2 linked regions of the Actinopolymorpha singaporensis genome follow. The protein of the gene in region 1 interacts with the protein of each later gene in a pairwise test. Links are inferred from orthologs where the notes say so. Each region holds a gene or a part of one and is shown in the gene's direction. Other genes may lie near its edges.

Evidence for each region. The genes of interacting proteins can lie anywhere in the genome.
Region 2: the proteins of rimP (region 1) and rpsL interact in binary tests that used the Escherichia coli proteins (3 or more experiments, as listed by UniProt). The link is inferred for Actinopolymorpha singaporensis from one-to-one orthologs.

Annotation. Positions count from the first base shown.
Region 1 is NZ_LT629732.1:5,699,233-5,707,288, reverse strand. The notes cover bases 4,648-7,558. They hold rimP (ribosome maturation factor RimP), read left to right. Parts: upstream 4,648-5,761; coding sequence 5,762-6,355; downstream 6,356-7,558. Other genes in these bases: nusA (transcription termination factor NusA), read left to right, coding at 6,360-7,433; BLU27_RS25485 (ferritin-like domain-containing protein), read right to left, coding at 4,768-5,397; BLU27_RS25490 (ferritin-like domain-containing protein), read right to left, coding at 4,648-4,697. In the rest of the region: BLU27_RS25505 (gamma-glutamyltransferase family protein), read right to left, coding at 1-1,110; BLU27_RS25500 (HAD family hydrolase), read left to right, coding at 1,344-2,108; BLU27_RS25495 (GxGYxYP domain-containing protein), read left to right, coding at 2,228-4,168; more of BLU27_RS25490, read right to left, coding at 4,194-4,647; BLU27_RS25470 (YlxR family protein), read left to right, coding at 7,637-8,050.
Region 2 is NZ_LT629732.1:2,958,657-2,961,608, forward strand. It holds rpsL (30S ribosomal protein S12), read left to right. Parts: upstream 1-1,265; coding sequence 1,266-1,640; downstream 1,641-2,952. Other genes in the region: BLU27_RS13440 (DNA-directed RNA polymerase subunit beta'), read left to right, coding at 1-650; rpsG (30S ribosomal protein S7), read left to right, coding at 1,640-2,110; fusA (elongation factor G), read left to right, coding at 2,207-2,952. UniProt on the Escherichia coli protein: With S4 and S5 plays an important role in translational accuracy. Interacts with and stabilizes bases of the 16S rRNA that are involved in tRNA selection in the A site and with the mRNA backbone.

The DNA of each region.
Region 1 (8,056 bases):
ACGTCCCTCAGGCGAGCCGGGGCGCAGGTCGCCCGAAGCCCGGTCGCCCACGAGCGCGGCGCGTTCGGTGGCGTACTCCCTGGACAGCAGCGCCGGCAGCGGGGAGTCGGGCAGGTCGCCGTACCACGCCTCCCGGTCGGCCAGGGCGAGCTTGAGCACCTCCGCCGTCAGGTGGACGCCGAGTTCACCGCTGCCGTCTGTGCTGTCGATGTCGGCCGTGGCGTCCAGCGCGTCCAGCAGGGCCAGCGACTGCAGCAGGACCGGCCCCTGACCCCACGCCCGGGTCTTGGCCACGGTCAGGCCGTTCCACTCCAAAGTCGCGGGTTCCTCCCAGGACGCCGACCAGGAGGCGAGGTCGTCACCGGTGAGCACGCCGGCGTGGTCGGCGCCGCTTGCGTCGCGGTGCGCCTGCCGGGAGAACGCCGCCACCTCCTCGGCCACGAACCCCTCCCGCCAGGCCCGGCGGGCGGCGTCGATCTGGGCCTCCCGGCCGGTGCCGGCGGCCTCGCCCTCGGCGGCCAGCCGCTCCAGGGTGCCGGCGTACGCCGGGTTGGCGAACATCGCGTTCGGCGCCGGTGGCTTTCCGTCGCGCAGCCACAGCGCCGCCGAGGTGGGCCAGTGTTCGGCGAACAACCGCTCGACCGTGGCGATCGTCGTCACCGCGCCGGACACCAGCGGATGACCCGCGCGGGCGTACCCGATCGCCGGCTCGAGCACGTCGCGCAGCCGCCAGGTGCCGTGGTCGCGGAGCAGCAGCAGCCAGGCGTCCACCGCTCCGGGGACGGTGGCCGCCAGCGGCCCGGAGCCGGGGACCAGGTCCAGGCCCAGGTCGCGGAAGTGCTCGATGGTGGCGCCCGCCGGTGCCGGTCCCTGCCCGTTCAGGACCCTGGGCGCGGGGTCGCCGGCGGTGGCCACCACGGCGGGGACCTCACCGCCCGGGCCGTTCAGGTGCGGCTCGACCACGTGCAGGACGAAGCCGGCGCAGGCGGCCGCGTCGAAGGCGTTGCCGCCGCGTTCGAGCACGCTCATGGCGCTCTGCGACGCCAGCCAGTGCGTGGACGCGACCATGCCGAAGGTGCCCCGGAGGGTCGGGCGGGTGGTGAACGTCATGAACCGTCCTCGTCGTCGAAGGAGGAAGCCGGCCGGCGGTCTCGGGCACGGCGACGCAGACGTGCGGGCGCGACCGGCGGTGCGCCCGACCCTAACGCGTGTACGCCGTCCGGCGGCCGCGATGCCGGTCCCGGCACCGCCGATCGCCGGCCGACGGGGAGTGCGGACAGCGGGTGCGGGCGGCAGGTGCGAACGGCAGCCCGGTTGTCGGTGCCCGCTGGCACCATCCCGGCATGACAGTGAGCGCGGTGATCTTCGACTGGGGCGGCACTCTCACGCCCTGGCACACGGTCGACCTGCACGACCAGTGGCGGCACTACGCCCGGGCCTACGACCCGGCGCACGGCGACGAGGTGTCGGCAGCGCTGCGGGCGGCCGAGGACGAGGCCTGGCGGCGGTCCAGGGAGGAGCACCGCGCGACCGCGTTCGACACGATCGTCCGGGCGGCCGGGCTGGAGCCGTCCGGTCCGGCGCACCAGCGCGGGGTCGAGGCCTATCGCGCCTGGTGGGAGCCGCACACCCTGTCCGACCCGGACGCCGCACCGCTGTTCCGGGCGCTGCGTGAGCGGGGAATCCGGGTCGGCGTGCTGTCCAACACCGTCTGGCCACGCGACGACCACGAACTCGTCTTCGCCCGCGACGGGCTGCTCGACCTCATCGACGGAGCCGTCTACACCAGCGAGATCGCACACACCAAGCCACACCCGGAGGCGTTCCGCGCCGCCATGGCGGCCGTCGGCGTCGACCGCCCGGAGCACTGCGTCTTCGTCGGCGACCGGCTCTTCGACGACATCCACGGTGCGCGCTCGGCGGGGATGCGGGCCGTCCACGTGCCGCACAGCGAGATTCCCGCCCTGCAGCGTGGGCACACCGACGGCGAGCCGGACGCGGTGGTCCAGCGACTGGCCGACATCCTCCCGCTCGTGGACGGCTGGCGATCCGGGTCGGCTACCGCTGCTGAGCCGACCCGGCCAGCCGTTACCGGTCGCGGCGGTTGAACCCCGCCGTCCGGTAGCGATGCCATTGCGCTCAGCACACACCTCGGGCCGATGTCCTGGGCCACGGCTCAGGAGGAGATCGGCCGACGCCGATGACAGTCGTACGGGGAGGACCCGCCATGCCCGAGATCGACCGCCGCGGTTTCGTCGGAGGCCTGGGCGGCCTCGCTGCCGGCGCCTCGCTGCTGGCCACTGCGCGCCCCGCGCCCCCGGGTGCGGCCGCCGAGCCGGTGTTCCACTACGACCTGACGCACCTGTACACCCTCGACCTGGCCGATCCGGAGCAGGCTGCCCGGGCGTACGACGAACTCCACTTCGTGTCCACCCTGCAGGGCATCGTCAACCGCGACCATCCCCGGCTCTACGTTCATTTTGTCGACCACAGCGAGTTCGGCACCAAGGACATCGACGACTACTGGCTCGCCGTACTACGCCGGGACGGAGGCCTGCTCGCCGACCGGCCGCTTCGCCACCTCGGCACCCTCGAGGATCTGGTCACGACCTTCCGCCGCTCGCTCCGAGGCGCGGTGGTGTGGGACCCGAACGTGCCGGCCACCTCCGACGTCGCGTCGACGGTGGCGGGCGCCCGCGACCTGGTGGCCGTTCGGTACGACCCCTCACCGGACTCGCTGTACACCCGTTACGTCGGCATCCGCGACGCGGCCGACGGACCACTGCGGTTGCCGGCCGTCGTACGACTCGTACGCGACGACGGGAGCTCGCTGTTCACCGGCCGGGGGCCGATTCCCGGCACCCGGCGCGAGTCGACCGGCAGCGCCAAGTGCGACGCGTACGTCTGGGCGGTCGAGCACTATCTCCGCACCGGGCGGTCCACTCCTGATCTCGGCTACTACCTCGACGGCTACTGGCTATGCCGGCCTCAGGGCAAGCTGCAGCAGGCCCTGCTCACCAACCACGACTACCTCGTCAGCCGGCGCGGGTTCTTCTTCGACCTGCTGCCCTGGGACGACGAGGCTCCTGTCGACGATCCGAACCAGCCCGTCGGCACCGACCAGGCCACGCTGGAGGAGATCCTGCGGGTGGCCTACGAGCGGGCGGGCGGAGCGATGGTCCCGGTGCACGGGTTCGTCCCGTGGGGCTACAAGTACACGACGGTCGACCCGGCCGGCGGGCACCACGAACCGGTGGCCACCGAGTGGCGCTTCGTGCAGGTCGCCTCCGCCTACAACGCCTACCTCGACGCCGACGCGGAGAACCTCGACGCGATGGCCAACGCCTCGGTGTTCCGGCACGCCCCGCTGCGGTCGGCCTACCCGCAACGCCCGCGCCCGACCACCGCGGACCTGCGGGCCCGCGGCTTCGTCGACGCGTCGGGTGCGGTGGCCCCGCGCCGCTACGTGATGTTCTACGTGGGCGACTACGACTCGGCCGCCTGGCTGTACCAGGTGATGCCCTATGTCTGGGACGACGCCGCCCGCGGCAAGGTCCCGCTCAACTGGGCGTTCAATCCCAACCTCGCCGAGCGGATGCCGGTGGCGCTGGACCTCGCGCGGCGGACGGCGACCTCGGCCGACACGTTCGTGGCCGGTGACAGCGGCGCTGGTTACGTCAACCCGGGCATGCTGGCCGAGCCGCGCGAGTTCTCCGGCCTGCCGTCGGGCGTCGCCGCGTGGAGGCGGCACTGCCGGCCGCGCTACGCCCGATGGGACCTCACCGTGACCGGCTTCGTGATCGACGGCTACGCGCCGGGCATGGACGCCGAGACCAGGGCGGCGTACGCCGACTTCTCACCCGACGGGTTCGCCGCGCAGAAGATCGAACCCATGGGACTCGTCGGCACCACCCCCTTCGTCCGGATGGGCCCCGACCTGCCGCGCGCCGACCCGGCGACCGCGGCCCGGGCTCTACGGGACGCGCTCGACGGCGACCTGGCCGGGCCGCCCGCGGCGCCTCGGTTCCTTTGTGTGCGCACCATCCTGGAAAGCCCCTCGTGGCACCGCGAGGTGGTGGACATGGTGCTCGCGCAGGCGCGGGAGGCGGCGGTGGAGCTCGTGGACGCGCACACCTTCTACGCGCTGGTTCGGCAACACCTCGGCTGAGCACGCGGCGACCGTGCCGGGTTCGCTACCGCTGTCGACTACCGGCGCCGGAGACGCGGCGGGACGCCGACGGCGACGCCGGACGCGTGGGCGTAGGCGCCGCACCGGGCGGATGGGCGACACCGGGGAACGCCACCTGGTCGGCGCCCCACTCCAGGCGCCGGCGGGCGCAGTCGGCGAGCAGGTCGGCGCCAATGGTGCGCACGCTCGACGTGGTCGCGGCAGCCACCAGGTCGGCGAACACGCCGGCGCATCCGTCCTCGAGGTACGCCGCGAGCCGCCGGGCGCTCCTGCCACCGGTCACCTGGAACGGCAGCCGGTAGCCCGCGTCGCCGGCGACCGGTGTGGCGTGCCGTGCACGCACCAGCGTCCGCAGGCGTTCCCGCAGCTCGCGGTACAGCTCGATCGTGCTCTCGCCCCGGCTCCGGTCGTCCGAACCCAGCTGGGGCGTCAGCACGCCGTACCCCCAGATCGCGGCGTGCACACCGGCCAGCGCTTCCTGCAGGCCGGCGACCTCACGGTCACTCATCGGTCAGCCTCCCCGGAGGCGGCGTCGAACTCCTCGCACCCGCCGAACTCGTCGAGCGTCGTCGAAACATCTAAGAGCTCCCCGCGCCCAGCGTCAGCACGTGGGCCGACTCGCAGGCACCGATCGAGGCCAGGATCCGGGCGTGCTCGGGATCGCGCACCACCCGGACGTTGGTCCGGCGCGCGGCGGTGGCGGCCTTCTCCAGAGCGAGCAGGGCGGTGACCGAGTCTCCGCCCGCGTCGGGGACGACCGGGGAGGTCGGCCCGGGACTCGCGGTGCGGCCCGGGGTCGGGGACGGACTGGCCGTGGACCCGCCGGCACGCCGGGTCAGCGCGGTGATTGCGGCGAGGTGTTCCTCGTGCCGCCGGACATATCCCGACAGCTGCTTTCGCAGGTCGGGGTGCTTGGCCACGGTCGCGGCATAGGCGGCCAGCAACGCCCGCTCCTCGGTCAGCGCCGAGGTGAGCACCGGAAGATCCGGGTCGGGCGTGGGCGCCGCATCCAAGCCGTGTCCGGCGCCCCTGGACGACCCGGGCCCGGTGTCGTGGCCGGTCGTGCAGGCCGCGAGAAGGCCTCCGGTCAGGCCGAGGACGCCGGCTCCCAGGGTCGTCCGCAGGACTCCACGCCGGGTCGGCGACACCTCGGCGAACGCCGGAGACGGCGGAGGCGCAGGGGACGAAGCGTTGGTGGGCGCGTTCACGAGCGTGACGTTACCCGAGCGAATTCGGGCCTCGGCGCGTTACGTCCCCCTTCTCCGACCTGGGGAATTCCGGCCCGCCGGAGCCCTCCGCCGCGGAGATCGAACGGCGCTCCGGCGCGGCGCGCGGCGCCGTTTGAAGGGCAATTCCGGTGCCGGGTACGCTGACCACGCCGAGGCCGGGTCGAGGTGACCGCAGGACACTCCGGTCGGCCCTCGGTTCGCACCAGTTCGCACCAGGTCCGCACCAGTCGGCGGGGCGGCCGGGCCGGCAACCAGGTGGTCGCGACGGCGCCGCTCACCGCGGCACCCGACACCGGGTGGCACCGCGCCCGCACCGACCGCACAACTAGAGAGGGAGGCACCCGTGGCAAGCGGCGCTGCTGCTCGTGACCAGGTGGCCGACCTCCTCGCGCCGGTGCTCGCCCAGTCCGGACTCGACCTGGAGTCCGTCGACCTCACCCCTGCCGGCCGCCGTACCGTCCTGCGGATCGTGGTGGACGCCGACGGCGGCGTCACTCTGGACCAGCTGGCCGACATCTCGCGCACCGTGGCGAAGCTGCTCGACGCCGGCGACGTGATGGGTGCGGGTTCCTACACCCTCGAGGTGACCTCGCGGGGCGTCGACCGCCCGCTGACCGAACCCCGTCACTGGCGGCGCAACGTCGGCCGCCTGGTCAAGGTGGTGCACGCCGACGGCAGCCAGCTGCTCGGGCGGGTCACCGCGGCCGACGAGCGGAGTGCCGAGCTGGACGTCGACGGAACCCCCCACCAGGTCGAATACGCCCGGGTGGCCAAGGCGCGGGTGCAGGTCGAGTTCGCGAAGATGGCGCCGGCCGACGACGCCGAGTCCGGCGAGGAGCTCGACGACACCGACCTTCCGGACGACGACGACAACCACGACAACCACGACAGCGACGACACGTACGACAGGTACGACGGCACGGACAAGGAGGGATAGGTCCATGGACATCGACATGGCGGTCCTGCGCGCCCTGGAGCGCGAGAAGGACGTCCCTCTGGAGGCCGTCTGCGAGGCGATCGAACAGGCACTGCTCATCGCCTACCAGCGGACCGAGGGAGCCCAGCAGCACGCCCGGGTCGAACTCGACCGCAAGAGCGGGCACGTGACGGTCTACGCCACCGAGCTCGACGACGAGGGCAAGCCGGCGCGGGAGTGGGACGACACCCCGACGGGCTTCGGCCGGATCGCCACCACCACGGCGAAACAGGTCATCCTGCAGCGGCTGCGCGACGCCGAGGAAGACCACATGTTCGGCGAGTTCGTCGGCAAGGAGGGCGACATCCTCTCCGGGGTGATCCAGCAGGGCAAGGACCCCCGGCTGGTCTACGTCAACCTCGGCCGGGTGGAGGGCGTGCTGCCGCCCCAGGAACAGGTGCCGGGTGAGCGCTACAACCACGGCGACCGGATCAAGTGCTTCGTGGTGGCCGTCCGCAAGGGCTTCCGCGGCCCGCAGATCACCCTGTCCCGCACGCACCCGAACCTCGTCCGGAAGCTGTTCGCGCTGGAGGTTCCCGAGATCGCCGACGAAACCGTCGAGATCAGGGGGATCGCCCGCGAGGCCGGTCACCGCACCAAGGTCGCGGTGCACTCCCGCAACCCGTCGGTCAACGCCAAGGGTGCCTGCATCGGCCCGGTGGGTTCGCGCGTACGCAACGTCATGAACGAGCTGCACGGTGAGAAGATCGACATCGTCGACTGGTCGGAGGACCCGGCGGAGTACGTCAAGCAGGCCTTGTCGCCGGCGCGGGTGCGCAGCGTCGAGGTCGTCGACGCCGCGGCCAGGTCGGCTCGGGTGGTCGTGCCCGACTACCAGCTCAGCCTCGCCATCGGACGCGAGGGCCAGAACGCCCGGCTCGCCGCCAGGCTGACCGGCTGGCGGATCGACATCCGGTCCGACACGGCCGAGGCCGAGCCGGCACCGGGCACCACTGCCGCGGGCGAGGGCTCTGCCGAGCCGCCGAACCCGGCCGGCGCGGGCGCGGTCGGCGACCAGCAGGCCGGCGACCAGCAGTAGGTAGGCTCGTTCCGGAAGGGGCCGGCACACCACCGACCAGGAGGCGGCACCGAGGTCGGCGTCGGCCCGTCCGGCACCAGACTGGTCCGACCCCTGCTGACCAGGCGAATCCGGGAGATCCGGCCGGAATCGGACCCTTCTCCGATCCGGATCAAGAGATCCAGCGCTCGCCGAGTCCGGCGGTCTGGGTACACTCTCACGAGGTGGGTCGTACAGGTCTGGAACCAAACACGCGTCCGCACGTGGTGCGCACGTGTGTGGGGTGTCGGCAACGTACGGCAAAGTCTGACCTGCTCCGGGTCGTCCTCGCACGTGACGAGACCGCCACACGGTTGGTCGCGGACGTCACCGGCCACGCGCCGGGGCGTGGGGCGCATCTGCATCCCACGAGAGAATGCCTCGGACTCGCCGAACGCCGACGAGCGTTCGCGCGCGCCCTGCGTGCGCGAACCCCGATCGACGTCGGTCCGCTCCGGCGCCATGTCGAGCAGCAGGATCCAGTCGACACCGGCCAGGCGGATGCCACCGATCTGGCCAGCAACGCACCGAACACCGGCGACGCCCAGCGCGACCAGGGGCGCCGCCCAGGCAAAGAAAGTGGGTCGAGCGGCTCATGAGCACTC
Region 2 (2,952 bases), 2.7 Mb from region 1 along the record:
GCACCCACGTCGAGGTGGGCCAGCAGCTCACGCACGGTACGCCCGACCCGCAGGACGTGCTCCGCGTCCTGGGTATGCGCGCCGTCCAGCAGCACCTCGTGGACGAGGTCCAGGAGGTCTACCGCTCGCAGGGTGTGGCAATCCACGACAAGCACATCGAGACGATCGTCCGGCAGATGCTGCGACGGGTCACCGTGATCGAGTCGGGCGACTCCGAACTCCTTCCCGGCGAGCTGGCCGAGCGGATCCGGTTCGAGGAGGAGAACCGTCGCGTCGTCGCCGAAGGCGGCACGCCGGCCTCCGGTCGTCCGGTGCTCATGGGTATCACCAAGGCGTCGCTTGCGACCGACTCGTGGCTGTCGGCCGCGTCCTTCCAGGAGACCACCAAGGTCCTCACGGAGGCCGCGATCAACGGCAAGAGCGACTCGCTGCGGGGTCTGAAGGAGAACGTCATCATCGGAAAGCTCATCCCGGCTGGTACCGGCATGGACCGTTACCGCAACATCCGGGTGGAGCCGACCGAGGAGGCGAAGGCAGCGATGTACTCCATGGTGGGCTACGAGGGCTACGACGCCGACTACTCGTTCGGCGCGGGCTCCGGCGAAGCGGTCCGCCTGGAGGACTTCGACTTCGGCGGCTACACCAGCTGACCCGTTCGAGCTGTCCGGCCCGGCCGAGGGCCGGGTCGGACAGCTCGGGTCCGTGTTTCGTCGAGGTCTCGGCCCCGTTTCGGCGGGGTTTGGTCCCAATGCGCAGCAGCAGAATCGCCAGTACGACGCCGCGGGCGGCGTCCGGGCTCTCCTGAAGGGCCGGACGGCCGCCCGCGACGACTGACAGACGCACTGATTGCCGAGTAGCCCGCCCGGTCGACAAGCTGAGCCGCCCGCCCGCCGGTCAGTGCAGGTCCTGCCCCAGTCCGTCCGTCCGGCTGACGAGAAGGGGCCGGTCGGCTCGGCGCGGCGGGCGGCGCGTAGCATTCCCCGGGTGTGTAGGGTGTGCGACGGGGCCGGGAACGATCCGTTTTGACCTTCGAGGGTCATGCGGGTAATGTTCGACGTCGTGCCTGGCTGTAGCTGGGCATTCATGTGTGCCCTTGACGGGCGTGCGTGAGGTCTTCAGATCCCGTCGTTCGAGATGATCTCGGCGACTGGGCTCCGCGGCGACACACCCGACCGCGGGGGTCGCGCGGTGAGCCAGGAGACGTCGCCGCCGCGAAGACAGTCACACCGGAGAACAGTCCACCGAGCAGAAGAGGGAACGACGCGGTGCCCACGATCCAGCAGTTGGTCCGCAAGGGCCGCAAGGACAAGGTGTCCAAGAACAAGACGCCGGCGCTCAAGGGTTCGCCCCAGCGGCGCGGCGTGTGCATGCGCGTCTACACCACCACCCCTCGTAAGCCCAACTCCGCTCTGCGCAAGGTCGCCCGTGTGCGGCTGACCAGCCAGATCGAGGTCACGGCCTACATCCCCGGCGTCGGCCACAACCTCCAGGAGCACTCGATGGTGCTCGTGCGCGGTGGTCGGGTGGCGGACCTCCCCGGTGTGCGTTACAAGATCGTCCGCGGCTCCCTCGACACCCAGGGTGTGAAGGGTCGCAAGCAGGCCCGCAGCCTCTACGGCGCCAAGAAGGAGAAGAGCTAATGCCGCGCAAGGGTCCGGCTCCGAAGCGTCAGCCGATCGTCGACCCGGTCTACGCGTCGCCGCTGGTGAGTCAGCTGATCAACAAGATCCTCCGGAGCGGCAAGAAGCAGCTCGCGCAGCGCATCGTCTACACCGCGCTCGAGGGTTGCCGCGAGAAGACCGGCACCGACCCGGTGATCACCCTCAAGCGCGCGCTTGACAACGTGAAGCCGGCGCTCGAGGTCAAGAGCCGCCGCGTCGGCGGTGCGACCTACCAGGTGCCGATCGAGGTCCGCCCGGGCCGCTCGACGACGCTGGCGCTGCGCTGGCTGGTGAGCTACTCCCAGTCCCGCCGCGAGAAGGCCATGTCCGAGCGGCTGATGAACGAGATCCTGGACGCCTCCAACGGGCTCGGCGCGAGCGTCAAGCGTCGCGAGGACACCCACAAGATGGCGGAGTCCAACAAGGCGTTCGCGCACTACCGCTGGTAGACCAGGCGCCTGCTATGGGCAGGACACGCCGACACCGGCCGCACCTGCTCCCATCTGCCGACTGAACTACCGAGACCCGAGAGAACCGACTGCCTGATGGCGACCAACCTTCGCACCGTTGATCTGGCCAAGGTCCGCAACATCGGAATCATGGCCCACATCGACGCGGGCAAGACCACCACCACCGAACGAATCCTGTTCTACACCGGTATCACGTACAAGATCGGTGAAGTCCACGAGGGCGCTGCCGTCATGGACTGGATGGAGCAGGAGCAGGAGCGCGGCATCACGATCACGTCCGCCGCGACCACCTGCCACTGGAAAGACAACACGATCACGATCATCGACACCCCGGGCCACGTCGACTTCACCGTCGAGGTGGAGCGCAACCTCCGGGTGCTCGACGGTGCGGTCGCGGTGTTCGACGGCGTCGCCGGCGTCGAGCCACAGTCGGAGACGGTGTGGCGGCAGGCCGACCGGTACAAGGTCCCGCGGATCTGCTTCGTCAACAAGCTGGACCGTGTGGGCGCCGAGTTCCACCGCTGCGTCGACATGATCGTCAGCCGGCTCAACGCCACCCCCGCGGTGCTGCAGCTCCCGCTTGGTGCCGAGGCCGACTTCATCGGGGTCATCGACCTCGTGGAGCAGCGTGCCCTCACCTGGCGCGGCGAGACGCAGAAGGGCGAGGACTACGCGGTCGAGGAGATCCCGGCGTCCCACCAGGAGGCCGCGGCAGCCTGGCGTGACCGGCTGATCGAGACCGTCGCCGAGGCCGACGACGAGATCATGGAGCTCTACCTCGAGGGCGAGGAGCCTTCGGTGGAGCAGCTCAAGGCGGCGAT